Regions from separate parts of the Neobacillus sp. OS1-32 genome, predicted to be linked through region 1. Evidence: a T-box and tRNA genes for the amino acid it is inferred to sense, from the RefSeq annotation. Region 1 holds a T-box; the other holds one or more tRNA genes.
The links. The T-box of region 1 lies ahead of ileS (isoleucine--tRNA ligase). A T-box ahead of a tRNA ligase gene usually reads a tRNA of that ligase, here a tRNA-Ile.

Region 1 (14,258 bases):
CCCGGTTTTTTGTTTTTTCTAAAAAAAACCCTGATCGATTGATCAGGGTGTAAAACCTTTTTTGAAAAAATCCGGATAAAGAACTCTCTTTATCGGAATTACACCCTTAAAAGCCTCACTGGACTTTATTTAAAAGGTTCATGATTATGCAGTTTGTTTATTATTTTCAGCTGTACGTTCTTCAAACAAATCATCATTGACCACCGGTCGGCCCGGAAGAATGAGGTTTAAAATGACTCCAAAAATCGCGGCCAACGCCATTCCTTGAATTTGAATATCTTTAAACGGCAGCTTTAAGATAGCTCCGCCCACACCGATAATAAGGATGACTGAGGCAATCACCAGGTTTCGTTTGTCTTCAAAATCAATTTTATTATCGACCAGCATTCTTAAACCTGAGGACGCAATGATTCCAAACAGAAGGATTGATACACCGCCCATTACCGGTGTTGGAATACTATGAATGAGCGCAGTAATTTTTCCGATAAAGCCAAACAGAATCGCAAAAATCGCAGCGCCTGCCAGTACGTAAACACTATAAACACGGGTAATCACCAGAACGCCAATATTTTCACCATAGGTTGTTTTTGGTGGTCCGCCAATCAAAGCCGAGATAATTGAGCCTGTTCCGTCACCAAGAATCGAGCGATGCAGCCCCGGTTCTTTTATGTAGTTACGGCCGACAATATCACTTAGAATAAGCTGGTGACCAATATGTTCCGAAATTGTGACAATCGCTACTGGAACCATGAGCCAAAAGATGTCCCAGGTGAAATTTACTTTGTAGCTGACAAACGGAATAATAAACTGCGGCATTTCAAACCAGTGTGCTTTTAGAACCGGTGCAAAATCGACTACACCGACAATTAATGCGTACACATAGCCAACGACAATCCCCGCCAGGATCGGGATAATGCTCAGCATTTTTTTGGCAAAAATCGAAAAGATTATCGTTGCAGCCAAGGTTACCAAGGCAACCGAGAAGTGAAGCATGCTATAATGTTGCGCAGCATTTTGGGTAGCCATATTGACAGCTGTTCCCGATACCGACAAACCAATAACGATAATAATCGGTCCGACAACAATTGGCGGCAGTAAATTCATAATCCAACGGTATCCGGCTTTCTTGATAATCAAAGCTACGGTACCATAGACAAGGCCAACAAGGAAGGTCCCAATCATTGCTGCCCCCGGACCCATCGTATCATTCATTAATTTAATCGGGACAATATAGGCAAAGGAAGAACCTAGATAGGCCGGAACTTGAAATTTAGTAATCAGCAGGAAGGCTAAAGTTCCAAGACCGCTGGATATAAGCGCGATTGCCGGATCTAGTCCGACCAAATAGGGAACAAGAATGGTTGCTCCAAACATGGCGAACAAATGCTGAATACTTAGTGTAAACCATTGACCTGCTTTTGGTTTATCTTTTACGTCTAAAATTGGCTTGTTACTCATTTTGATCTCCCCTGTTATGATAAGGTGTATTTATTTTCTTCACTTTTATAGTAAAAAACCCTCTTCGTCCAAAAAGGTCCAAAGAGGGTATGGAGCACCAATCGAATGTATTAGCGCTTCTCCCTTTGTCAGACTCACAGGACTGCATTTAAAAGGGTCATTATTTATTTATCATGGATACTTACTTGATCAACATTGTCGACTTCATTCAGTTCAACAACAATCTTCTCACTGCTGGATGTCGGAATATTTTTACCAACATAATCAGCCCTGATTGGAAGCTCACGATGACCACGATCTACCAAAACAGCCAGTTGGATTGCCGACGGCCTGCCGATATCGATCAGCGCATCCATCCCTGCCCTGACCGTTCTTCCCGTGTACAAAACATCATCTACGAGAATCACTTTTTTATTACTGATTTCAAACGGGATATCGGACCCTTTGACAAGCGGTTCATGATTATCCGTTTTGATAGTTAAATCATCGCGGTAAAGGGTTATATCCAGTTCTCCGACAGGAATTGGATTTCCTTCAATTTCTTCAATTTTGGCAGCAAGCCGCTTGGCCAAATAAATTCCTCTTGTTCTTACTCCGACCAATACACAATCGGTGATTCCCTTATTTTTCTCAATAATCTGATGGGCGATCCGGGTCATGGCCCTACCTATTGCCTGTTCATCAAGCACAATTGCTTTTTCGCTCAAACTGTATCACCTTCTTCTTTTAACATCACAAAAATACCTCCCACCGTTACAGGTGAGAGGTAAACATGCAGAGGTTGCAATAACAGAACAGATGTCCGATAACCGTTTCCTTCTCAGCCTCACGGGACTGATTTTAAAGGCTTATTAAACTATAGAAATCTTACTTTAAATTAGACAGAATGTCAATTATTTTTTTCTAAGCAAACGAAGAAGATGTTCCATATCTTCTGGAAGCGGTGCTTCAAATTCAAGATATTCTTTTGTTCTCGGATGAATAAAACCAAGTACATCGGCATGAAGTGCCTGTCCATTAATAGCTAACGTTTTCTTTGGACCATATTTGGGATCTCCGGCAAGCGGGTAACCAATATATTTCATGTGAACTCGAATTTGGTGCGTTCTTCCTGTTTCCAGCACGCACTCAACAAAAGTATATTGGCTAAACCGCTCGAGTACCTGAAAGTGGGTAACCGCATGTTTTCCTTGGTCGACTACGGCCATGCTTTGCCTGTCCTTGCTATCTCTTCCCAAAGGGGCATCAATCGTGCCATAATCATGAGGAATGATCCCATGCACAATCGCTTTATATTTTCGGGTAACCGTTTTTTCGACTAACTGGTTAACAAGGCTTTCATGGGCCATATCGTTCTTTGCAACCATTAATAATCCCGATGTATCCTTGTCGATGCGATGAACGATACCCGGTCTTAAGACTCCATTGATCCCGGACAAATCGTTACAATGAGCCATTAGACCGTTGACCAAAGTTCCTGTCATATGTCCCGGAGCAGGATGGACGACCATCCCTCTTGGTTTGTTGACCACCAGGACATCCTTATCTTCAAAATAAATGTCCAAATCCATTTGTTCGGGGATAACATCAAGTTCCTCCGGATCAGGAATAGAAATTTCAATTTGATCATCCAAACTGCATTTATAGTTTGTCTTCACGGGTCTTTCGTTCACGAGCACATGTCCATCTTTAATCCATTGCTGTACCTGTGTTCTTGACCAATCAGCATCTAAACCCGCGATGACCTTATCAATTCGCTCCCCATGCTGTTCGTCAAGGACGATGTGTTCCATTTTCTCCATATGTTTTCTCCTTTGAGTCTCTTTCGTCAAGCAGCATTTGGATCATTAGTAAGCCAACACCAATGACTAATGCAGAATCAGCAATATTAAATACAGGAAAATTATAGCCAAAAATATAGGTATGAATGAAATCAACAACTTCCTTACGAATGATCCGGTCGATAAAGTTTCCGATCGCCCCGCCTAACATTAAAGCAAGCGCTGTTCCCAACAATCGTCTTCCCTTTGCAGCTTTATGCAGATAATACATAATAGCGATGATGACCACAACGGTTATCACATAAAACAGCCACATCTGCCCTTGTAGAATGCCCCATGCAGCCCCACGATTGCGATGAGAGGTAATGTATAAAAAGTTATGAATGATTGGAATACTTTCTCCTAAATACATATTGTGCTCGACTAGCCATTTCGTTAATTGATCTAAAAGGATCACAAAAATTGCAATTAAATAATAATACACGAAGAAATACCCCCACATCCCAAAAGCTAAAACACCTCTTATGAAGACGCTTGTGCTTTCCTAGTTTCTTCTGCATTTTAGCATATTTAACGGCAAATCGACAATGTAACGTTACAAGTCTAAGGTTGAGATCGTTTTTTTATAATAGCGATTAACTATTTCGGAGTCATTCACTGATTTAACAGTAGGAATAATTTGCAATAAATTTTCTGGGAGCCATTCGCCCGTCCTTTCGCATTTACCATATTGGCCTTGTTCAAATTTACAAATGGCAGCGTTAACATCTCTCAGTTCTGATTCTAAAAGATTTGTCAACCAGTCCCTATTCTGTCTGCTCATTAATGACTGTTCAAGTTCAATTTTCGTTTGACGGAGTTCCAAAAACAATTTTTCCTGTATCGCATTCATATGTGTTTTACCTCCGTTTCATCATTTGTTTTATTTTCTCCGGGAAACTACCGCTGAAACTGCAAAACAATTGACATCACGGACAACATTTAACGGACAAGGAAAAAATTTAATGAGGCTGCTTCCGATTGTTTTGGAGCAGCCTCTCTCAGTCTGTTTAAACGAGATGTGAATAATTTTCTTTTACGACTTTTGCACAACGCGGGCATAAGGTTGGCAGGTCATGATCATGACCAATTTCAGGGGTAACGACCCAGCAGCGTTCGCAAGTTTCCCCCTCAGCCTTTGTGACAACAATCGCTGCTGTTTCCAATTTTAGCGCATGCTCCGGCGCTGCCTCGTAGAAACCAGCAACTTCAAAACCTGATACAATGAATAATTGATTTAGACTTTCCTCAATCGACTCTAACAGATCCTTGGTTTTCTCATTGACGTATAACGTAACTTTAGCCGTTAATGATTTTCCAATCACCTTCTGATTACGCGCCTCTTCCAATGCTTTTAAGACATCATCACGGAGCTTCATAAAGGCGGTCCACTTTTCCTCCAAAGCCTGAGCACCAGGAAGCTCCTGATATTCCGGCATGTCAGTTAATTGAACACTTTCTTCATCAACTCCAGGAATATATTGCCACACCTCGTCGGCCGTATGAGACAGGATTGGTGAAACCAATTTTGTTAGTGCCAATAATGATTCATATAATACCGTCTGAATCGCCCGACGTGCATGGTTATCTTGTGCTTCGATATATAATACATCTTTGGCAAAGTCTAAATAGAAGGCACTTAAATCAAGGGTACAGAAATTATTTACCGCATGATAAATACCGGAATAATCGTAATTCTCATAAGCATTACGAACCAATTTAATCAACTTATTTAATTTAACCAGAATAAATTGGTCTACCTCGCGAAGTTTTTCGTAAGGAAGTTTATCCTTTGCCGGATCAAAATCAGCCAGGTTTCCTAATAAGAAACGGAAGGTATTGCGGATTTTGCGGTAAACCTCCGCTACCTGTTTTAGAATCGCGTCAGACACGCGGACATCAGCTTGGTAATCAACAGATGCCACCCACAGACGTAAAATATCTGCTCCTAGTTGATTCATAACCTTGGCAGGAACGACAACATTTCCTAATGATTTACTCATTTTTCGTCCTTCACCGTCCAAGGCAAAACCATGGCTTAATACCCCTTTATATGGTGCCTTTCCGGTAACCGCAACGGCAGTTGATAACGATGAATTAAACCAGCCGCGGTATTGGTCAGAGCCTTCCAGGTAAAGGTCGGCAGGACGGACTAAATCATCTCTTTCAAGCAAAACGGCTTGGTGTGATGAGCCAGAGTCAAACCAAACATCCATGATATCTGTTTCTTTCGTGAATTTTCCATTTGGGCTTCCCGGATGAGTGAAGCCTTCCGGCAGCAGATCCTTTGCTTCCCGTTCAAACCAGACATTCGACCCGTATTGACGGAAAAGATTAGAAATATGATCAATCGTTTCATCGGTAATAATTTCTTGCCCATTTTCAGCATAAAACACTGGAATAGGCACTCCCCAGACACGCTGTCTGGAAATACACCAGTCTCCGCGATCACGGACCATATTGAAAAGGCGTGTTTCTCCCCAAGCTGGAACCCATTTTGTCTCTTTCACAGCCTCAAGTAATTGTTCGCGGAAATCTTTAATCGAAGCAAACCATTGAGCCGTTGCCCGGAAAATAACCGGTTTTTTCGTCCGCCAGTCATGCGGATAGGAATGGGTGATAAAACTCAGTTTTAGTAATGCTCCTTTTTCCTCCAGCTTTTGACCAATCGCTTTATTGGCATCTTCGATAAACAACCCTTCAAAACCCGGCGCTTCCCTCGTCATACAGCCTTTATCATCAACAGGACAGAGGACATCCAGACCGTATTTTTGACCTATAATAAAGTCGTCCTCCCCGTGTCCCGGTGCTGTATGGACACAGCCGGTACCAGCGTCTGTTGTAACATGTTCGCCTAACATCACTAAGGAATCACGATCATATAATGGGTGGCTGGCCACAATGTACTCTAAATCAGTTCCTTTAAGCTTCTGGACGATTTGCGGTGCTTCCCAACCGATTTCCTTTGCCGCTGATTCAAGCAGGCTTTCAGCCACTAAATATTTATGACCATTAACGGCGGCGACTACATAAGTTAAATCTGGATGGACGGAAATCCCCAAGTTTGCCGGGATAGTCCATGGTGTGGTTGTCCAGATAACGATTTCCGTATCGTGATCAAGAACGCCTTTGCCATCTTTCACCTTAAAGGCAACGTAAATCGATGGTGACCGTTTATCTTTATATTCAATTTCTGCTTCAGCAAGAGCTGACTCACTGGATGGGGACCAATATACAGGCTTTAGACCTTTATAAATATAGCCCTTTTTCGCCATTTCCCCGAAAACCTTTATTTGCTGGGCTTCATATTCCGGTTTTAAGGTGATGTATGGGTTTTCCCAATCTCCTCTGACCCCCAGACGCTTAAACTGTGTCCGTTGGTTATTAATTTGTTCATAAGCATATTCCATACAAAGTTTACGGAAATCAGCAACAGACATTTCTTTTCTTTTCACGCCTTTATTCGTTAATGCCTGTTCGATTGGCAATCCGTGCGTATCCCAGCCTGGTACATATGGCGCATGGTAACCGGTCATTGATTTATGGCGGACAATAATATCCTTTAAAATTTTATTCAAGGCATGCCCCATATGGATATCCCCATTTGCATATGGTGGTCCATCATGAAGCACAAACATGGGCCGGCCTTTTGTCCGTTCCTGTACCTTTTGATAAATGTTCATTTCTTCCCATTTCGCCTGGATTTCCGGTTCACGTTTGGGGAGATTGCCGCGCATCGGAAACTCCGTTTTCGGCATTAACAACGTATCTTTGTAGTCCATCTTTCTTCCTCCAATACTTGCTATTAAAATAGAATGGTCACTTTTTCAGAAAAGTATAAGTAATTACAACGATAAAAAAAACCCTCTCATCCCTATAGAGGGACGAGAAGGTTATTTCCCGCGGTACCACCCTGATAGACAGAACAGCTATTGTTCCACCCGCTTTTCTTATTTGTAACGTAAATAACACGCCAGTGTCTACTAGCCTTTTTTAAAGATGTTCAACACGGAACTCAAGGGTGATTTTCCAATATTCTGCTCTACCAGGCTTCCACCATCCCTGGTTCGCTAATAAAAGCATCCTGAAAATTGTACTGTCCCTATCATCGTCAGCCATTCTATTCGTAATAATCTGTTAAGAAATTATATGCTACAATTACATCATTCGTCAAGCCAGTGAATCTTCTTCTTCCTGAAGATTCAACTCTGATGCATCTACTTCATATTCCAATAAATGATCCCAATCATCGGTATTCAGCATGTCTAGCTGTGCTTCAATCAGCATTTTAAAACGGGTTCGAAATACTTTTGATTGTTTCTTCAAATCTTCAATTTCAAGCGCAATTTTTCTCGCCTTTGAAAGCGATTCATTGATAATGCGGTCGGCATTTTTTTCGGCTTCCTTCACAATAAGTTTTGCTTCCTTTTGAGCATTCCGCCTTACTTCTTCACCGGCCTCTTGGGCAATTACGATCGATTTATTTAGGGTTTCTTCAATATTTAAAAAATGGCTCAAGCGCTCATTCATGTCGGCTAAGCGTTCTTCCAGTTCCTTCTTTTCCCTGAGAACCATTTCATAATCTTTAATCACCTGGTCCAAAAATTCATTTACTTCGTCCTCGTCGTATCCTCTGAATCCTTTATTAAATTCTTTATTATGAATATCTAACGGCGTTAACGGCATGCTGCCACCTCCAACAAATCTCTGTATGTATTAGGAATTATTCGACAAGGTTTTTAAAAATCCTTCAACAAATAAATTATTTTTGCTTTCCTATAAGCATTCGCCATTTTTCTTTTTTTGTTTTTCCATCAATACGAAGAATTTTCGACCTTCCATAACCGCGAACGGAAATCAAGTCGCCTTCCCCACATGAAAATGAAGGATTTTCAATCATTGTCCAATTTACTTTGGCCACCCCATGTTGAATGAAAAGCTGCGATTTTTGTCTTGATAGATGAAAAACACTAGAAATAACAGTATCCAGGCGCAGGGAAGATACTGTTATTTCGCTTTCATCCCATATTTCCTTTAAATCGAGTGCTTGATCTAACGGTTTTTCAACAAGTTTTACACCTGCACGGCCAATGGTTTCAACATGGTTTATAATAAAACTGGCTGCTTCCGTTGCAGCTAAAAATTGAACCCGTTCATCTGCAATCAGAATATCACCAAACTTTCCGCGTTTCAGACCTAGGGACATTAGCGTTCCTAAAACCTGACGGTGTTCAATTGTCACAAATTTTTTTGGATATTCAATTTCAAATAGGCTGATTTGAAAATCTTCTTCATTGGGTGTGAGATAATCTGGATACAGTAATGCCCGTTTTCTTTCCCCATTATCGATACCGCCAAAGAAGGAATACTTCACATCACCTGATTCACCAATAATTGATTTTAAAATATGCTGCTCCCGCGGATCGAGAAAATCGGTCAGTTTGGACGCATATTGCTGCTCGACATTCTCCTTCCAATCGGTTACCTGATCAATAAATTCCCTTTCTTCTGGACGAAAATGTTGATAAATGCTCATAAGTGTATACACAACCCGGACGAAAATTAGTTATCCAATCATTTGATAGACGCTGACTAAGCCTCTTTGGGCAAAGTTTAACACAAGAAACGCCACAATTGGAGATATATCAATCATCCCAATTGGCGGAATTATTTTTCTAAACGGTTCCAGATACGGCTCACAAATCCTCGCTAAAAACCTGCCGACAGATGTATCGCGCGCATTAGGAAACCATGACATTAAGATATAAATAATTAATGCCCATGAATAGATCTGAATTAGCTGCTGCAATAGACTTATCACAAAATACATTCCCATTACCACCTCATTTTATGAATATCTTGTTCTGGAAAAAGATCAGTGATATTTCCCGACACCTCAACATTATCCGGAGTGCATAAGAAAATATTTGTCCCAATCTTCTGCATATCTCCTCCAAGGGTATAAACAACACCACTTAGAAAATCAATAATTTGCCGTCCTTGTTCGCGGTCAATCCGCTGTAAATTAACGACTACAGCGCGGTGATTCTTTAAATGGTCGGCAATTTCTGTTGCTTCAGCATATGTTCCAGGCTCCGCCAGAATAACTTTAGAAGCCTTTTGCCCATTTGATTGCTTTGGGATACTTTGAAGACTAACTACATTTTGCGTTTTTCCACCAGGCTTTGAGTTTTTTTTTGGTTCTGTTCGTTCTTCAAAACTTTCGCTGTCCTCATATTCATCATCTAAAAAGAAAAATGTTTTTAATTTAGATTTTATCGTCATCTTTTTCTCCCCTAATCATCTTCACCAACAAGTGCCGTGCCGATCCTGACCATCGTGGCTCCTTCTTCAATGGCGATTGAATAATCATTAGACATTCCCATGGAAAGTTCTGTACAGGGGGCAAAATCCAAATGTAATGCTTGAACCTGTTTGCGAAGCTCGCTTAACTTACGAAAACAATCCCGTATGATCTGTTCATCATTCGTCAATGGTGCCATCGTCATTAAGCCTTCAACACGAATATTCTCAAATGGACGAAGTGATTCAATAAAGGAAATCACCTCTTCAAGAGGCAGACCGTGTTTTGATTCCTCCCCGGAGACATTGACTTGGACAAGGCATTTTATCTCTCGTTGTGCCCGTTTATTAATCTCCTTTGCCAATGACAGGCGATCCAACGAATGAATATATTCGACTTTATCGATAATGTTTTTTACCTTTCGCGATTGTAACGTACCAATATAGTGCCAAACAGGCTTGTCCCCTAGAACCTCCCACTTACTTATGAGACCTTCATCACGATTTTCACCGAAATCAGTAAGCCCGGCATCTAATGCCTCTTTTGCTCTTTCAACCGTTACATATTTTGTAACGGCAATGATCCGAATCTCTTCAGGTTTACGATTTACTCTTTGACAGGCCTGATCAATTTGCTGCTTAATACGTTCAAGTTTTTCTGTTACTTTCATGAATGAAATCAGATCTCCTTCCAACCAATGAAACTTAACATTCTGCCTGTTTTCCCTTGATCACGGCGATGCGAAAAAAACAACTCCGAATCACAGCTGGTACATAGATTGGTCACCATAATTTGCTGGGCAGGAATCCCAGCCTTCAGCAGGATTTGCCGATTTAATGCACGCAAATCTAAAGAATATTGTCCATCATTAATTAAATTATATGGTTTTCCATCGACATCTTCTAGTATATTTTCTACTAAATTAACGACACGATTATCGACAATGTAACATTTTTCGCAAATGGAGGGACCAATTGTCACATGAATATCGCCGGGCTTAATGCCATCTTTATTCCATGCTTCAACCATTTGTCTGGCTATTTGGGCAACGGTGCCTTTCCAGCCGGCATGAAGAACCCCAATCATCCCAAAGTCAGGGGCAATAAAGTAAATCGGAACACAGTCAGCATAGCACAGCGTCAACAAGATTCCCGTTTCATTTGTATAAAAACCATCCGTTCCTTTAATCGAGTGGTCATAGGAGTCCGCGCCTTTTCCACAATCCGCTTTTGTAACTTTTTTGACCACAATATCATGGATTTGTTCGGCCCCGACCCAACGGTTTAACGGGAAGTCCAGTTCTTTTGCAACGATTAAGCGATTAGCACAAACATCAGTTACTTGATCGCCAACATGAAAACCCAGGTTTAGCGAAGCGAACTCTCCATGACTGACACCGCCGGTTTTGGTTGTAAAACCGGCAACGAGTCCGGGAAACTGCTGCATCCAAGGTTCAATTGTTAAATAGGATTGATTATCTCTAACAAAAGGTTCCATTTAAAGTACCCTCTTATGTTTTTCTATAGTTTACCATGAAAAGAAGATTCGTGCACACTATCCCTCATCGGTTGATTTTTCTTCAGCACCTTTAAATCTGACTAAAATGACATCCTGGCCAATTTTAATGATATTGTTCCAAGGAATCACGACTTCATCCTCTTTTCCGAAAAAGCCGAGCATCCTGCCATTCCCGGAAATGACAACTGCTTCAATTTTTCCTGTTGAAAGATTAATCTCAATATCGCCTATATTGCCAAGCCTCTTTCCATCCGATACATTGACAACATCCTTTATTTGAAATTCTGAAATTTTAACCATCTACATCACTCCCCAATCCGATACTTTCAATAAAATATATGATTGGCTTCAGGAATATAGCATAGAAAAAAAGCTGCCCAAATGGCAGCTTTAGCTTTGAATGTTTTTATTCATTTGTCTGATGGCTGCTTTTTCCAAGCGGGAAACTTGTGCTTGCGAAATCCCGATTTCATCAGCCACTTCCATTTGTGTTTTCCCTTGAAAGAATCGTTTTCGCAATATTAATTTTTCACGTTCATTTAATCTTCGCATGCCTTCTTTTAAAGCAATCTCTTCAATCCAATGAATGTCTTTGTTGCGCTCATCACTTAATTGATCCATTACATAAATAGGGTCGCCGCCATCATTATAAATTGGCTCGAAAAGAGAAACCGGATCTTGAATCGCATCTAAGGCAAAGACGATTTCTTCATGCGGCACTTCTAAAACTTTAGCAATCTCCTCTGCGGTTGGTTCTCTTGATGTTTCACTCATTAATCGTTCCCTTACTTGGAGGGCCTTATAGGCGATATCCCGTAAACTGCGAGAAACGCGAATGGGGTTATTATCTCGTAAGTAGCGCCGTATTTCCCCAATTATCATCGGCACAGCATAAGTAGAAAACTTTACATTTTGGCCTAAATCGAAATTATCAATCGATTTCATCAGCCCAATACAGCCAACCTGAAATAGATCATCAACAAATTCTCCTCGGTTATTAAACCTTTGAATTACGCTTAAGACAAGGCGCAGATTACCGTTGACAAGCTTTTCACGGGCAGATAAATCACCCTCTTGCATTTGCTTGAAGAGTATTCTCATTTCTTCGTTTTTTAACACTGGAAGTTTTGATGTGTCTACACCGCAAATTTCAACTTTATTTCGAGTCAATTCTGTTCCCTCCTCACAGGAGCTGCTGTACAAAAACAGTATCTCCGCAGGGAAAAAAAATATGCACCTGTCCAACCAGGTGAACAGGTGCATGATCGACCAAAATTAGTGTTAAATCATGAAATCATAAGGTATTTTTTGTGGGAAAAATTTTCTTTTCTTTGTCTAGCCTCACACCATTTTATTAAATTCCTTGCGCAGCCTTTTTATAATTCTTTTTTCAAGCCGGGAAATATACGATTGGGAAATCCCGAGCATATCGGCTACATCTTTCTGCGTTTTTTCTTCACCATTTGTCAGCCCGAAGCGAAGCTCCATAATTTGCTTTTCCCTATCGGTAAGTTGATGCAAAGCCTTCGATAGCAGCTTACGGTCTACATTTGCTTCAAGGTCCTTAGTAATAATGTCATCATCCGTGCCCAAGACATCGGATAATAATAACTCATTTCCATCCCAATCAATGTTTAATGGTTCATCAAAGGAAACTTCCGAGCGTATTTTGTTGTTCCTTCGCAAATACATCAGAATCTCATTTTCAATGCATCGCGAAGCATATGTAGCCAGTTTGATTTTCTTCTCGGGATTAAACGTATTCACTGCCTTTATCAAACCAATGGTTCCAATGCTGATTAGATCCTCTATATTAATGCCAGTATTTTCAAATTTGCGGGCAATATAGACCACCAGTCGCAGATTGCGTTCAATCAGAATCGATCTGGCTGCTTTATCACCATCAGGAAGTTTTTTTAACAACAATTCCTCTTCATCTTTACTTAAAGGAGGAGGCAATGCTTCACTTCCACCGATGTAAAAGACTTCATTCTGTTTTCAGACCCAATTTCATTAAAATTTTATACCAATAGTAGGATAGGCGAAATTTCCACTTTATCATTTCTACTCCCCCTTCTAAAATTTGTTTTTCCGAGTATAGTATATTAACCCACTTTCTCACTTTCCCTACGCTGCTTGAGTCCCGTCAGCATTTTGGGATGAACGATACATTGGAACGTGTCATCGCCAGAAAGCTGCTGCAGCGTAAATGTTACCAGCCCTTTGGCAGATACCATCTCACCATTATGTTCAATCAAGATGTTATCAGGTCTAATTGCCGCAACCAGCTGATGCTCTTGTCCAACCACACTGTAAGGCACAATTCGCAAACGGTCCTGCCATTCATCAGGTAATGGATCACTGCCCATCAAGATAGAGTCTGGTTCAACTGCCAATTTTCGGATCGGTCCCGGTAATGTTTCCAATTGATGTTTAATCGAGACAAACATCACGGGTAGTCTTGACAATGGGTCATAGAGCTGATTCCCACTATCAACAAGCCCATTAAAAGTAAACGTTTCATTTTCAATCTTTAGATGGACAACAACGATTTGTTCATAGTGAATTTTCGTCATTTCCATGCTTTCAATATTTTTTCTTGAAAAATGCCAGGCTACCGGAAAGCCAATAAGCACAAACAGCCAGCTAATTGGATCGCCGAATCCCTTCACACTGGAGAGCAGTACCTGCTCCGTAAGTTCGGCATCATATTGCAGAAAATAATGCACGCCGATTAATGATCCGCCAATTAAAAACGTTGAAACATACAATGTCATTAACGCTTTGATAAAGAAAGAAAAACGTTTATAACCAAAAGTGAGGAGCACCATGATCAACGAACATAACAATTTAGCAATCGGATGACTTGAATAGACATTTAATGGGGTAAATGATAATAAAATGATTAATGACCCTGTAAAACCCCCCAGTGCAGCTCTCCATAATCTGATTTTTCTCTTCAAAAAAATAGCAGTTAAAAAAAGAAGAAGACTATCAAAGAAAAAATTTAGCAGCCAGATAATATCTAAATAAACGACCAAGCAGCTTCCTCCCTAAACTCACTCTATAACCGACTATTATCTGTTACGCAAAAGTATAACCTACTTCCAGGCTGGAAGTGTGTCACTTTCTGTAAACAAAAAAACAGAAATTTTCAC
Region 2 (14,258 bases), 1.7 Mb from region 1:
GCAACATCGGCCAGGCCTCCTGATTTTGCAAACGGACCACATTCTGACACCGCAAATAGTACTTTCATGATTTCATCAACGCTCCTTGCTTCGTCCCTTTACGAATCACATATGGTGACCCTGGCGTGCCGATTATTTTGGTCCCTGCTTCAATTTTTACATCCTTATCCAAAATCATCGAATCCAGGTAACAATTATCTTCAATTTGGCATTTTTGCATGATAATGCAGTTCTTAATAACTGAACCTTTGCCAATTTTTACACCACGGGCAATGATGCTTCTGTCCACAATACCGCTGATGAGGCAGCCATTGGCAATCATCGCATTTGTTACTTTCGACCCTTTCAAATATTTTGTCGGCGGCTCATCCTTGACCTTGGTAAAAATGGGCCGCTCACGCAAAAACAACTGTTTCCACATATCAGGCTGCAATAAATTCATGTTGCTAGAATAATAGGTTTTAATGGAATCAATCATCACGGCATAGCCATCATACACATACTGGCAAATGGAATAGCCATGATGCGGGTCATTTACCACATCCTGCATGCAGGTATACCCGGTTTGATTTCTAGTTTCTAATAACTTGATGAGAAGCGAAGTTTTGATCAAATATATTTCTAGTGAACTTCCGCGCTGATCATGGATTTCCGTAATATCGCAGCCTGATTGCAAATGCCATTTAAAAACTGAGCTAAAATCGATATTTAAAATCGTAAAGCAATTACTAATAATCGCATATTCCTGTGTGCTGCGATAAAAATAATCCATATTAGCCGCAAAAAGGTCGAATGAACCAATTCTATTATATTCACTATCAACAATGGCCGATGGAAAAAAGAAAAGCCCATCCCGTTTGCGATTTAAATCCCAATTTTTTCCTGATCCTAAATGATCCATCAAGGAGCGGTACTGTATTTTTGGAAAAATAGCGACGCTTCTAATTCCAGAGTTAACCATATTTGATAAGATAAAATCAATAATTCGGTACCTACCGGCAAATGGCAGTGCAGCTAGAGACCGATGCGTTAATAAGTCCTTCAAGTCTTCATGATAGGTTGTTGCATCAATAATTCCTAATAGCTTTCTTTTCACTCAATAAGTCCCTCCAGTTTCTCTATTCCATCCCCAGTATCCTTGCTGCCATGACGGATCATGCTAATAGGCTGGCTTTAACCCGCGGATCAGTTGCTCGGTTACTAGAATTATTTTTTCATCAAAGGAACGAATCACCGTTCCATCCGGGATTGTCATATCATAAGGAACAATCGCTCTTTCGATGAAACAATCTTTACCTATAGCTGTATCCTGCATAACCACTGCATCTTTCACGACTGATCCTTTCCCAATTGAAACACCTTGAAAGAGCACGGAATGCTCTATTTCTCCTTCAATCGTGCAGCCTTCATTGATCAGTGACTCTTTGACAACCGCTTCCGGTGAAATAAACTGCGGCGGCCGATTCGGATTGACGGAGTAAATCTTCCAGCTGTAATCAAATAAATTTAACTCACAGTCTTCCTTTAATAAATCCATATTGGCCTCCCACAGGCTTTCAACAGTACCCACATCTTTCCAATATCCCCTAAACGGATAAGCAAACAAGTTTTTCTTTTCTCTTAATAACAAAGGGATAATATCTTTACCAAAGTCATGACTTGAATCGGGATTGTTAGCATCCAGTTCCAAATATTCCTTAAGAATATTCCAGCTGAAGATATAAATTCCCATGGAAGCAAGATTATTTTTCGGATTGGCGGGCTTCTCCTCAAACTCTACGATCCTCATATCACTATCCGTATTCATAATGCCGAACCGGTTGGCTTCGTCCCAGGCGACCTCAATGAGTGAAATTGTGACATCCGCCTGTTTCTCCTTGTGATATTCAAGCATACTCTCATAATTCATTTTGTATATATGGTCCCCTGAAAGGATTAAGACATAGTCAGGCTGATATTGCTTTAAATAATTCAAATTTTGATAGATGGCACTGGCGGTTCCGGTATACCACTTGACCTCTGAAGATTCACTATATGGCGGCAGTACCGTTACCCCGCCGTCCTTACAATCGAGGTCCCAGGCACTGCCAATGCCAATATAGGAGTTTAATAGTAAAGGCTGGTACTGTGTTAAAACGCCAACCGTATCAATTCCGGAATTAGCACAATTGCTTAGAGTAAAATCGATTATCCGATATTTTCCTCCAAAAGGGACTGCGGGTTTTGCCACCTCCTTGGTTAGATCATTCAGCCTGCTCCCCTTTCCTCCTGCTAGCAGCATGGCCACGCACTTTTTCTTTACCATTCCCTTTTCGCTCCTTTCGTTTTTTGACTGGTCTTATTATTTGAAACCCAAACGGGGCTACTGTTAGATGAAGTGAATATGGTTTTCCATGACTTGGCTCTTGTACCGCCATAAGTGCCCTTTTATTTACAACCCCCGATCCGCCATATTCTTCTTGGTCACTATTAAATATTTCCCGATACTGACCCGGATTGGGGACACCAATCTTATATCCTTGATAGCCAATACCTGTGAAATTACAAACAATGATCAGCAGGGCCTCTTCTTTTTTTCCGCGGCGAATAAAAGAAAAAATGGATTGATCTGCATTGTCAACGTCAATCCACTCAAAACCTGCCTGCAGGTGATCTAGTTCATAGAGCGCTTTTGAGCGTTTATATACTTTCGTTAACATTTTTACATAAAAATTATTCTTTTGATGAAGGGGATATTCCATTAAATTCCAGTCTAGTTGTTCTTTATCCTTCCATTCGGCAAACTGCCCCAATTCAAAACCCATAAATAGCAGTTTTTTCCCTGGATGGGCAAACATATATCCAAGCAATAGCCGTAATTGAGCAAATTTCTCGTGATATTCCCCAGGCATTTTATCAAGCAATGACTTTTTTCCGTGGACAACCTCATCATGTGAAAATGGGAGCATAAAGTTTTCCGAAAAAGCATATAAAAGTGAAAATGTAATCTTAGAATGAACGTGAGATCTGGCAAACGGCGGTGTTTCCATAAATTCCAGAACATCATTCATCCAGCCCATATTCCATTTATAATGAAACCCCAGCCCACCAAAGCGTACGGGCGTGGTTACACGGGGAAATTCGGTAGAATCCTCACCAATCATTAAAAAGTTGGGATTATATTCTTCGATCACCTGGTTCAACTTTTTTAAAAACGCAACTCCAAATGGATTTTCACGTTTCTCATGACCTGCATTGGGCCAATAAATAATATTGGCAACAGCATCCATCCGAAAACCATCGATATGAAAATAGTCCATCCAAAATAAGGCATTGGAAATGAGAAAACTTTGTACTTCTCCCTTACCTAAATCAAAATTGGCTGTTCCCCAAATCATATTTTCCCGATCGCCAGGAGTCTGATACGAATAAAGATGGGTACCATCAAAACGGTATAACCCATGTGCGTCTTTGCAAAAATGACCCGGGACCCAATCAAGGATTACGCCAATTCCGTGTTGATGACACTGATCCACAAAATACATAAACTCACGGGGCTCACCAAACCTTGAAGTAACGGAAAAATACCCGGTTCCTTGATAACCCCACGAATCGTCGAGCGGGTGCTCAACAAGCGGCAATAGTTCTACATGGGTAAATCCATGTTCCTTAACATAAGGGATTAGCTCGGCAGCTAATTCCGAATATGTAAGATAATCTCCATTTTGTTTTTTTCGCCATGATCCTAAATGGACTTCATAGATCACAACAGGCTCCGTTAAGAAGTTGCTTTGAGACTTCCGTTTCATCCATCGATCGTCTTGCCACGCATAATCATTTATGGAATAAACAATCGAGGCAGTATTCGGTCTTACTTCCGAATAAACGGCATAAGGATCAGCTTTTAACAGCCTCTCCCCAGATCGTGTAACAATTTCATACTTATAAAGCTTTCCTTCCAGATCGTCAGTCACAACGATCATCCAAACTCCTTCATTATTCATTTTGTTTAATTCATATCCATGACCATCCCAGTTATTAAACTCTCCAACCAGTCGGACTATTACAGCGTTGGGAGCCCATACACAGAACCGTGTACTCGTTTGGTTGGAATAGGAAAAAATATGAGCACCGAATAGCCGATGACTTTGGAAAAGATTTCCCTCATGAAATAGATGCAACTGATAGTCAGTGGGAAATATTGTGTTTACTGTCATGATTTCCTCTTCCTCACTTGAGAATATGTATTTCAAAAAACAATTATATATGCATTTGGGTCGTAATCCTCAAAATACTTTTTTCTCTTTTCAGACAATTTAGGCGGCAAATCGGGATAATGTTCGGTTTCTCATCGGTAGTCTTGCATTTTCGACAAAAAATTCATCAAACTTTGAGCCTTTTTGCTAAAAATATTAATTAACTTTTGATTTTTTTTTTAGGAACCAAGAAGGGGGGATTGGTAATAAATGAAAATCACAATGGAAATCACGGGCTACAACACCTAATTTTCTTCATGTAAATAGCCGTTAAATTCATAAATGAAAACTCGCCGACTGGCGAGCCTTTAAGGCGGTTCATGAGGCGTAGTTCGCCCAAAAGATTCACTATTGGGCTGCGATGCCTATGCTTATGAAGCTTTCCTTAGTACACTTATTTTTCTAAAAAATGGCACAAAAAAAATCGTCGTTTCTTGTAAAATTGCAAGTGGCCAAACCAACAATTTAGAAAGGACGATTTTTATGAGCAATCGAATGATTACTACAGGAAATTATCACACCCAAATGACTTATGCTTCGACTTTGGTGAACCAAGATTTTGCGGTTTTCTTTAAGACAGCATCTAGGCTGGTGATGTTGTCTTTGCCTTCGGTTTGGAGCCAGTCGTTACCAGCAGCTTGACCTTTTTCGGCGAATGGCTGGACGCCGTTTTTCCATGTAGCGCGGCCGCAAAGGACGCCGTTGAATTCTGCACCGGCTTGGGCAGCGAATTCCAGCGTATCTTGGAACAATTGGGCGCTGACCCCTGCACTTAAATAGATATAAGGCAGCTCTGTCGCATCACTTTGGTCTTTAAAGTATTGTTTTGCTTGTTCCGCCGTGTAGACAACCTCGCCTTCAGCGAAGCCTTCGACATAATTCATATTGACAGGCACTTCCACTTTTAACACATCGACGTTGTAGCGTGGGTCTGAGAACACCTTCATAGCGTCAATGACTTTATGTGGTTTTACCTTAGCATATTCGACGCTTTTCACATCTTCAATCGCTGCATCATATGAAACAATTTCCAGGAAGAACGGGATATCCTCGGCAACGCATTCCGAACCAACCCGTTCGATGAATGCGTGTTTGATATCATTAATCGCTGGGTCTTCATCAACATCATAATATAGAAGAAACTTAACCGCATCCGCCCCGGCTTCTTTTAACCGTTTCGCTGACCACACGTCAAGCACATCCGGCAGGCGTCCAGGAACGGTTGCGTCGTAACCGGTCTTTTCATAAGCCAACAGCAATCCTGCGTTTTCATCCCTTACTTCCGCAGCAGGCAGGCCATATTCAGGATCAAGTAAAATCGATGAGGCATATTTCGTGAGCTCTTTACTTACCAGTTTTTTGAATTCAATGATACCTTCATCGCCAATCTCTTTTGAGCTGGCACTTGCAATCATTTTTTTCAATGACCCCCTCTGGTCAATGGCCAATGCACCAATGATGCCATTTTCATCTGATAATCGTTTTAATGCTTCTAGCTTATTGTTCGTTAATTTGACCATAGTTGTAACTCCCTCTCTTTTGATCTTATTTTATCTCAATTACTTCCACTTGTTGGAAAACAAGATCGAATTTTGCTTTATTTACATAACCGGTTTGTGTCTCCATCGCATTTAACACCCCGGTTGTCATAGCTGTTTTCATAATATCTTCCGCTGATTTTCCTTGCAGCATCGCAGCCGCTAATCCAGCAACGACGGAATCACCCGACCCAACGGGATTCACTACTTGGACCGAAGGGATTTTTACTTGAAAATACGCATCGTTATGTTTGACAAACGCCCCTTTTGCCCCCAGTGATACGACAACCCATTCAATATCAGCAAATAACGGATCTGCTAAAGCCGTTTTAAGCCCGTCCAAGTTTTCTGCATGCAATTTTTTATCAAGCAGTTGATTTAACTCGTCAATGTTTGGCTTAATAAGATCCGGCATGGCTTCCTTAGCCTTAAGAACTTGCTCAAGCACCTTTCCCGAACAATCCAACAAGACAGGAATTTGCTGTTCACTGGCTAAACAAATCATTTCGGTGTAGACCGAAGCATCAAATCCTCTTGGCAGACTGCCGGAGATCGTAATAATATTTCCGGTTTTTAAAAATTTTCCAAAATGGGTGAAAAATTCATTTTTCTCTTTGGTGGAAAAATGCGGCCCAGCTTCCAAAATTTCCGTTTGCTTTCCCTCATGAAGAATGGCAATACAGTTTCGCGACTCTTGATTCGTCTTTAAAAAGTCGTGTGCAATTCCATCACGGTCCAACTGATTTTCAATAAAAGTCCCGAGTGTTCCCCCTATAATTCCGGTAGCGTTCACAGGGACGTCCAACAAGTGAATGACCCTTGCAACATTCAGGCCTTTGCCGCCTGCAGTTTTGCTGACATGTGCAACACGATTGACCTCATTTAAAATAAATTCATCTAAGTGATACGAGATATCGACAGACGGGTTCATGGTTACACTTACAATCATCGAATGACTCCCTTTTTGCTTTTACTTTATGGCACCAAATGCTTTTACATGATACCAGCAACCTTGCTAGTGAATGTTTTACGATATTTTTTTGAAGCCTAAACTCTTATACATGATACCTGCACACACCGTTAAGATAGGTGGCTTCCAGCTCCATTTTGTCCGTCAGCACGATAAAATCAGCTTCTCTTCCCGGTGCAATTGAGCCGCAGACATCATCAATATGACAGCTGGCAGCCGGGACAATAGTTGTCATCATTACCGCTTCTTCCGGAGTGGCAATGCCCCAATCAACAACATTTTTCAACGCTTCTTTCAGTTTTAGTACACTCCCGGCTAGGCTGCCGTTTTCAATCGTTGCCTTCCCGTCTTTGACGATGACCGGGAATTCCCCCAACGTATAGGCCCCATCCGGCATAGCGCCCGCGCGCATGCAATCAGTAATCATCGCCACCCGATCCCTGCCGCGGACATCCATTAAAATTTTTGCAGCTAATGGATGTACATGGTGGCCGTCACAGATTAATTCCGCAAATACCTTTTCCAGCGTCATAGCCGCCCCGACCATCCCCAGTTCACGGGAGGTTAACGGACTCATCCCATTATACGTATGGACAAACACAGAAGCGCCGCTTTCGACCACCTCTTTTGCCTGCTCGAAACTTGCATTGCTATGGCCCAACGCCACGACAACTCCCTGTTCTGTCACATTCTTGACAAATTCTGCAGCTCCTTTGCGCTCAGGAGCTAAGGCAATTTTTTTGATGATCCCGCCTGAGAGCTGTTGCCATTTTTCAAAAGCTCGCAGATCTGGATCAGAAAAATAGTCCGGGTTCTGTGCCCCTTTGTGCTCTTCCGTGAAAAATGGACCTTCTAAATAGATTCCTTGAATTTTTGCACCTTGAACTTCTTGATAATGCTTGCCAATGGTTTCAATGACTTTGTTGAGTAAATCGACCGGTGCAGTTAAAGTAGTGGGTAAAAATGAAGTGACACCGCAGGAAAGAAGACCTTCCGAAATAGCTTTGATGCCCTCAAAGTCATTGTCCATCACATCATGATTTAACAGCCCATGAATATGGGTATCGACTAACCCCGGGGCAATCCATTTCCCCTTACAGTCGATGACCTCGGCATGATCAACCGGGAGCGTTTTAGAATAGCTGCCAAATTTGCCGGCCACAATTTCTAAATAGCCGGCGTCCTCCACCGCATTCTTTAGAAAAAATTTATCTGCATAAACAAAGTAGCGCATTTTATTCCTTCTTTCATCGTAACAAAAGAGAAAAGAAGGGGAATCTTTTCTCTTTTGCTGGTATTCAAACAATTAGAATAATTTAAACAGGCTTCCAAGAATCCCGATTACAACGGTAACACCAATCAAGGTTAATGGTGAACGGCCTTTTTTCAACATCCAATAGCAGAAGAATGTATAAAGCAACGGTAATAATTGCGGCATAATTTGATCGATTACGCCTTTTTGCAAATCAACATTAATGCTGCCGGCATGGATTTTGATGCCAAATTTGAAATTAATATAAGTGGCAACAAGTGCGCCGATAACGGTTAACCCGACGATTGATGCGGCACGAGAAATTTTCTTGGTACTTTCTTTTAAGCTTAATACTGCTTTTGTTCCTGCATTGTATCCATAATGCATCAAACCAATTATCTAATATGTCTAACTTTATAAATGAATTGGTCAGCTCTGGCGATACTGAATGTAAACTCAATAACCTGGTTTGCTGTATTGTAGGTGGTACGCTCCAATTTCAGGCAGGCAGAATTAGTCGGAACCTGGAGGAGGTGGGCTTCCCTGCTAGGAATAATGCTTGCTGAAAATTCCTCATCAGCTGCCTTAATCACCTGTGAAAATTCCTCTTTAAAAATTTCATACAAAGGCTTCTTTTTTACTAATTCCTCGGTTAGACTCGAAAACTTTGCAAAAGGTAAATAACTCGTTTCAACCATCATGGGTATACCATCTGCAAGCCTTAAGCGGATAATTTTAATGGCATTTTCCTCACCAGATAGGCCCATATGTTTTGCCAAATAATCATTAACCTTGATCACTTCAAAAGATAAGACCTCGGTTTTCGGGACTTTACCCAATTTTTTCATATGTTCGGTAAAACTGTAGCTCTCCATTAAATTTTGCTTATTCTCAGCCAAGGTAGCTACAAAGGTCCCTTTTCCATGCATTTTGTATATATAGCCCATCTTTTCCAATTCAGCCATGGCCAGCCTCACTGTAGTCCGACTAACATTATACTTGGTGCAAATTTCCCTTTCGGAAAGCATCCTATCATGTGGCTTCATATTTTCTTTAATTTGCTTCCCTAAAATATCAACTAACTGATAATATAAAGGTACTTTACTATCGCTGATAAGCACATATTTCGTCTCCTTAAATTCAAACTGGTCATTACCTTTGTTGAACTGGTTACTACCTCTTGATTAAATTATATACCTTTTATCCCCAATGTCAAGAAAAAATTGAAACCCCTTTCAAAGAAGCGTGGGGGACGGTTTGGAGCTGTCCAAAAAGTCATTAATTTTGACTTTTGGATGCCCCATTATTTTGCATTCTTTCAAAAAAGGGCACAAAAAAAATCGCCTTCTCTAGTAAAATGTAAGTGACCAAACCAACACTACAGAAAGGGCGATTTTTTTATGAACAATAATGTGAAGAACTGGACCTATGTCGAAGAAGACGACTGTTTTATTTGTTCGAATGAAAGGAAAGTGACGTTTAAAATTATGACCCCTACGGGATTCGAACCCGTGTTACCGCCGTGAAAGGGCGGTGTCTTAACCGCTTGACCAAGGGGCCAGATAAAAACGGAGAAGGAGGGATTTGAACCCTCGCGCCGGTTACCCGACCTACACCCTTAGCAGGGGCGCCTCTTCAGCCACTTGAGTACTTCTCCATATGGCTCCGCAGGTAGGATTCGAACCTACGACCGATCGGTTAACAGCCGATAGCTCTACCACTGAGCTACTGCGGAATAAATAATGTTAGGATGGGCCTAAATGGACTTGAACCATCGACCTCACGCTTATCAGGCGTGCGCTCTAACCAGCTGAGCTATAGGCCCATTATGGAGCGGGTGATGGGAATCGAACCCACAACAACAGCTTGGAAGGCTGTGGTTTTACCACTAAACTACACCCGCATTATTTAATTGATTTTATAATCATATACTCATACACGCGTGGAATGCCTCTTCCTCTAATAGCTAATTCGATGATGATAAATGCGTCGAGGCAACTCGTAGCAGACTCACGATGCAATGCTCGTGGCTGTGGTTTTACCACTAAACTACACCCGCATTATTTAATTGATTTTATAATCATATACTCATACACGCGTAGAATGCCTCTTCCTTTAATAGCTAATTCGATGATGATAGATGCGTCGAGGCAACTCGTAGCAGACTCACGATGCAATGCTCGTGGCTGTGGTTTTACCACTAAACTACACCCGCTTATTTATTGATGGGGCGGCTGACGGGAATCGAACCCACGAATGCCAGAGCCACAATCTGGTGCGTTAACCACTTCGCCACAGCCGCCACAATATTCTTTTTTAATAATGGTGGCTCAGGACGGAATCGAACCGCCGACACAAGGATTTTCAGTCCTTTGCTCTACCGACTGAGCTACTGAGCCATATTAAGAATGTACCCTACAGAAAGGCTAGTTATAGTCCTTTGCTCAAAAAATCTCACGATTTTTCTCGCAGATTGCCACAGAAGCATATTCAAAGGAGCATGCAATCTGCTCTACCGACTGAGCTACTGAGCCTTCTAGTTAAAACTAAAAATGGCGGTCTGGACGGGACTCGAACCCGCGACCTCCTGCGTGACAGGCAGGCATTCTAACCAACTGAACTACCAGACCAGATTGCGGGGGCAGGATTTGAACCTGCGACCTTCGGGTTATGAGCCCGACGAGCTACCGGACTGCTCCACCCCGCGATAATAATTATTTAAAGATTATGGCGGAGGAAGAGGGATTCGAACCCCCGCGCGGTTTAACCCGCCTGTCGGTTTTCAAGACCGATCCCTTCAGCCAGACTTGGGTATTCCTCCGTAAATTATATAAGAAATTAAGATAAATGGTGGACCTTGTAGGATTCGAACCTACGACCGGACGGTTATGAGCCGTCTGCTCTAACCAGCTGAGCTAAAGGTCCTTTATATTTGGTAGCGGCGGAGGGGATCGAACCCCCGACCTTACGGGTATGAACCGTACGCTCTAGCCAGCTGAGCTACACCGCCAAATATATATATATACAGTTAAGGTGGAGCCTAGCGGGATCGAACCGCTGGCCTCCTGCGTGCAAAGCAGGCGCTCTCCCAGCTGAGCTAAGGCCCCAAATTTTAAAAAAGATGGTCGGGAAAACAGGATTCGAACCTGCGACCCCTTGGTCCCAAACCAAGTGCTCTACCAAGCTGAGCTATTTCCCGTTAATATATGGCGCGCCCGAAAGGAGTCGAACCCATAACCTTCTGATCCGTAGTCAGACGCTCTATCCAATTGAGCTACGGGCGCAATATTAACATGGTGCCGAGGACCGGAATCGAACCGGTACGGTAGTCACCTACCGCAGGATTTTAAGTCCTGTGCGTCTGCCAGTTCCGCCACCCCGGCAAATCTGGAGCGGAAGACGGGATTCGAACCCGCGACCCCCACCTTGGCAAGGTGGTGTTCTACCACTGAACTACTTCCGCATATTGAATGGTGCGGGTGAAGGGAGTCGAACCCCCACGCCTTACGGCGCCAGATCCTAAGTCTGGTGCGTCTGCCAATTCCGCCACACCCGCATGATTAAATGGTGAGCCATGAAGGACTCGAACCTTCGACCCTCTGATTAAAAGTCAGATGCTCTACCTGCTGAGCTAATGGCTCATACTGTTTAACCTTTTGTCGATTGCTTTTAATGGTGGGCCATGAAGGACTCGAACCTTCGACCCTCTGATTAAGAGTCAGATGCTCTACCAACTAAGCTAATGGCCCATTATCAACAAATTGATAAAAGAGGCAAAAGGTGCCGGCCAGAGGACTTGAACCCCCAACCTACTGATTACAAGTCAGTTGCTCTACCAATTGAGCTAGGCCGGCAAAGAAATAAAATATGGTGGAGGATGACGGGATCGAACCGCCGACCCTCTGCTTGTAAGGCAGATGCTCTCCCAGCTGAGCTAATCCTCCAATAATTTATGCCCGGCAGCGTCCTACTCTCACAGGGGCGCGTGCCCCAACTACCATCGGCGCTGAGAAGCTTAACTTCCGTGTTCGGTATGGGAACGGGTGTGACCTTCTCGCCATCACCGCCAGGCCATTAATTTAATCGACACTTTCTTATTATAGTGCCTTTTTCATTTTTTTCAAGAGAAAATTTTCATTCCCTCAAAACTAGATAATACAGAAGAAGTAGTTAAGAACGAGTTCATTTATATTAATTGTCCAGCTCCAGCGTCCAGCAACTAGTGTCTTTCGGTCTTTTCCCTACGATAAGTCAACATCGAATCGTTTCACTCTTCGTGTTTCCTTTATCTCAGTCAAAGCCCTCCACAAGGAACACTTCGTCAGCGTAGGCATCGCACGAGGAAAAAGCATTAGCTTTTTCGAGGAAGCCATACGTTGCTAAGCGGACGCTTCCGCTTTTCGATTTTGGTTAAGTCCTCGATCGATTAGTATCAGTCAGCTCCACGTGTCACCACGCTTCCACCTCTGACCTATCAACCTGATCATCTTTCAGGGATCTTACTAGCTTAAAGCTATGGGAAATCTCATCTCGAGGGGGGCTTCATGCTTAGATGCTTTCAGCACTTATCCCGTCCGCACATAGCTACCCAGCGATGCCTTTGGCAAGACAACTGGTACACCAGCGGTGCGTCCATCCCGGTCCTCTCGTACTAAGGACAGCTCCTCTCAAATTTCCTACGCCCACGACGGATAGGGACCGAACTGTCTCACGACGTTCTGAACCCAGCTCGCGTACCGCTTTAATGGGCGAACAGCCCAACCCTTGGGACCGACTACAGCCCCAGGATGCGATGAGCCGACATCGAGGTGCCAAACCTCCCCGTCGATGTGGACTCTTGGGGGAGATAAGCCTGTTATCCCCAGGGTAGCTTTTATCCGTTGAGCGATGGCCCTTCCATGCGGAACCACCGGATCACTAAGCCCGACTTTCGTCCCTGCTCGACTTGTAGGTCTCGCAGTCAAGCTCCCTTGTGCCTTTACACTCTGCGAATGATTTCCAACCATTCTGAGGGAACCTTTGGGCGCCTCCGTTACTCTTTGGGAGGCGACCGCCCCAGTCAAACTGCCCACCTGACACTGTCTCCCACCCCAATTGAGGGGTGCGGGTTAGAATTTCAATACAGCCAGGGTAGTATCCCACCGACGCCTCCACCGAAGCTGGCGCTCCGGTTTCTCAGGCTCCTACCTATCCTGTACAAGCTGTACCAAAATTCAATATCAGGCTACAGTAAAGCTCCATGGGGTCTTTCCGTCCTGTCGCGGGTAACCTGCATCTTCACAGGTACTATAATTTCACCGAGTCTCTCGTTGAGACAGTGCCCAGATCGTTACGCCTTTCGTGCGGGTCAGAACTTACCTGACAAGGAATTTCGCTACCTTAGGACCGTTATAGTTACGGCCGCCGTTTACTGGGGCTTCGATTCAGAGCTTCGCGTGAGCTAACCCCTCCTCTTAACCTTCCAGCACCGGGCAGGCGTCAGCCCCTATACTTCGCCTTGCGGCTTTGCAGAGACCTGTGTTTTTGCTAAACAGTCGCCTGGGCCTATTCACTGCGGCTTTTCAGGGCTATGCACCCTAAAAAGCACCCCTTCTCCCGAAGTTACGGGGTCATTTTGCCGAGTTCCTTAACGAGAGTTCTCTCGCTCACCTTAGGATTCTCTCCTCGCCTACCTGTGTCGGTTTGCGGTACGGGCACCTTGAATCTCGCTAGAGGCTTTTCTTGGCAGTGTGGAATCAGGAACTTCGGTACTATATTTCCCTCGCCGTCACAGCTCGGCCTTCACGGTGAACGGATTTTCCTATTCACCAGCCTAACTGCTTGGACGCGCATGACCAGCAGCGCGCTTACCCTATCCTCCTGCGTCCCCCCATCACTCAAACGATTCAGAGGTGGTACAGGAATATCAACCTGTTGTCCATCGCCTACGCCTTTCGGCCTCGGCTTAGGTCCCGACTAACCCTGAGCGGACGAGCCTTCCTCAGGAAACCTTAGGCATTCGGTGGATGAGATTCTCGCTCATCTTTCGCTACTCATACCGGCATTCTCACTTCTAAGCGCTCCACCAGTCCTTCCGGTCTAGCTTCAACGCCCTTAGAACGCTCTCCTACCACGGACACCAACGGTGTCCATCCACAGCTTCGGTGATACGTTTAGCCCCGGTACATTTTCGGCGCAGAGTCACTCGACCAGTGAGCTATTACGCACTCTTTAAATGGTGGCTGCTTCTAAGCCAACATCCTGGTTGTCTAAGCAACTCCACA

Region 2: it encodes a tRNA-Ile, which carries the amino acid that the T-box ahead of ileS (isoleucine--tRNA ligase) is inferred to sense. The anticodon was not compared.

The regions. Positions count from the first base shown of each region.
Region 1 is NZ_CP133263.1:1,697,556-1,711,813, forward strand. Features, by position in the region: gene RCG24_RS08555 (solute carrier family 23 protein) at 145-1,458, opposite strand; gene pyrR (bifunctional pyr operon transcriptional regulator/uracil phosphoribosyltransferase PyrR) at 1,623-2,165, opposite strand; gene RCG24_RS08565 (RluA family pseudouridine synthase) at 2,352-3,260, opposite strand; gene lspA (signal peptidase II) at 3,232-3,723, opposite strand; gene RCG24_RS08575 (hypothetical protein) at 3,835-4,131, opposite strand; gene ileS (isoleucine--tRNA ligase) at 4,289-7,060, opposite strand; T-box leader at 7,156-7,396, opposite strand; gene RCG24_RS08585 (DivIVA domain-containing protein) at 7,449-7,964, opposite strand; gene RCG24_RS08590 (YlmH family RNA-binding protein) at 8,041-8,814, opposite strand; gene RCG24_RS08595 (YggT family protein) at 8,845-9,108, opposite strand; gene RCG24_RS08600 (cell division protein SepF) at 9,114-9,563, opposite strand; gene RCG24_RS08605 (YggS family pyridoxal phosphate-dependent enzyme) at 9,575-10,252, opposite strand; gene pgeF (peptidoglycan editing factor PgeF) at 10,261-11,079, opposite strand; gene RCG24_RS08615 (YlmC/YmxH family sporulation protein) at 11,137-11,400, opposite strand; gene sigG (RNA polymerase sporulation sigma factor SigG) at 11,491-12,303, opposite strand; partial or broken gene sigE (RNA polymerase sporulation sigma factor SigE) at 12,442-13,162, opposite strand; gene spoIIGA (sigma-E processing peptidase SpoIIGA) at 13,206-14,141, opposite strand.
Region 2 is NZ_CP133263.1:2,923-17,180, reverse strand. Features, by position in the region: gene glgA (glycogen synthase GlgA) at 1-68, opposite strand, end outside; gene RCG24_RS00165 (GlgC family sugar phosphate nucleotidyltransferase) at 65-1,096, opposite strand; gene RCG24_RS00160 (glucose-1-phosphate adenylyltransferase) at 1,160-2,305, opposite strand; gene glgB (1,4-alpha-glucan branching enzyme) at 2,244-4,196, opposite strand; gene lacD (tagatose-bisphosphate aldolase) at 4,766-5,755, opposite strand; gene RCG24_RS00145 (hexose kinase) at 5,781-6,722, opposite strand; gene nagA (N-acetylglucosamine-6-phosphate deacetylase) at 6,829-7,977, opposite strand; gene RCG24_RS00135 (PTS system mannose/fructose/sorbose family transporter subunit IID) at 8,050-8,382, opposite strand; gene RCG24_RS00130 (GntR family transcriptional regulator) at 8,391-9,116, opposite strand; tRNA gene RCG24_RS00125 (tRNA-Glu) at 9,484-9,555, opposite strand; tRNA gene RCG24_RS00120 (tRNA-Ser) at 9,565-9,652, opposite strand; tRNA gene RCG24_RS00115 (tRNA-Asn) at 9,656-9,730, opposite strand; tRNA gene RCG24_RS00110 (tRNA-Ile) at 9,747-9,820, opposite strand; tRNA gene RCG24_RS00105 (tRNA-Gly) at 9,825-9,898, opposite strand; tRNA gene RCG24_RS00100 (tRNA-His) at 10,222-10,297, opposite strand; tRNA gene RCG24_RS00095 (tRNA-Phe) at 10,319-10,394, opposite strand; tRNA gene RCG24_RS00090 (tRNA-Asp) at 10,549-10,625, opposite strand; tRNA gene RCG24_RS00085 (tRNA-Met) at 10,629-10,702, opposite strand; tRNA gene RCG24_RS00080 (tRNA-Ser) at 10,724-10,816, opposite strand; tRNA gene RCG24_RS00075 (tRNA-Ile) at 10,844-10,920, opposite strand; tRNA gene RCG24_RS00070 (tRNA-Met) at 10,929-11,005, opposite strand; tRNA gene RCG24_RS00065 (tRNA-Ala) at 11,030-11,102, opposite strand; tRNA gene RCG24_RS00060 (tRNA-Pro) at 11,118-11,194, opposite strand; tRNA gene RCG24_RS00055 (tRNA-Arg) at 11,203-11,279, opposite strand; tRNA gene RCG24_RS00050 (tRNA-Leu) at 11,290-11,378, opposite strand; tRNA gene RCG24_RS00045 (tRNA-Gly) at 11,384-11,458, opposite strand; tRNA gene RCG24_RS00040 (tRNA-Leu) at 11,467-11,551, opposite strand; tRNA gene RCG24_RS00035 (tRNA-Lys) at 11,561-11,636, opposite strand; tRNA gene RCG24_RS00030 (tRNA-Lys) at 11,669-11,744, opposite strand; tRNA gene RCG24_RS00025 (tRNA-Thr) at 11,777-11,849, opposite strand; tRNA gene RCG24_RS00020 (tRNA-Val) at 11,864-11,939, opposite strand; rRNA gene rrf (5S ribosomal RNA) at 11,950-12,066, opposite strand; rRNA gene RCG24_RS00010 (23S ribosomal RNA) at 12,402-14,258, opposite strand, start outside.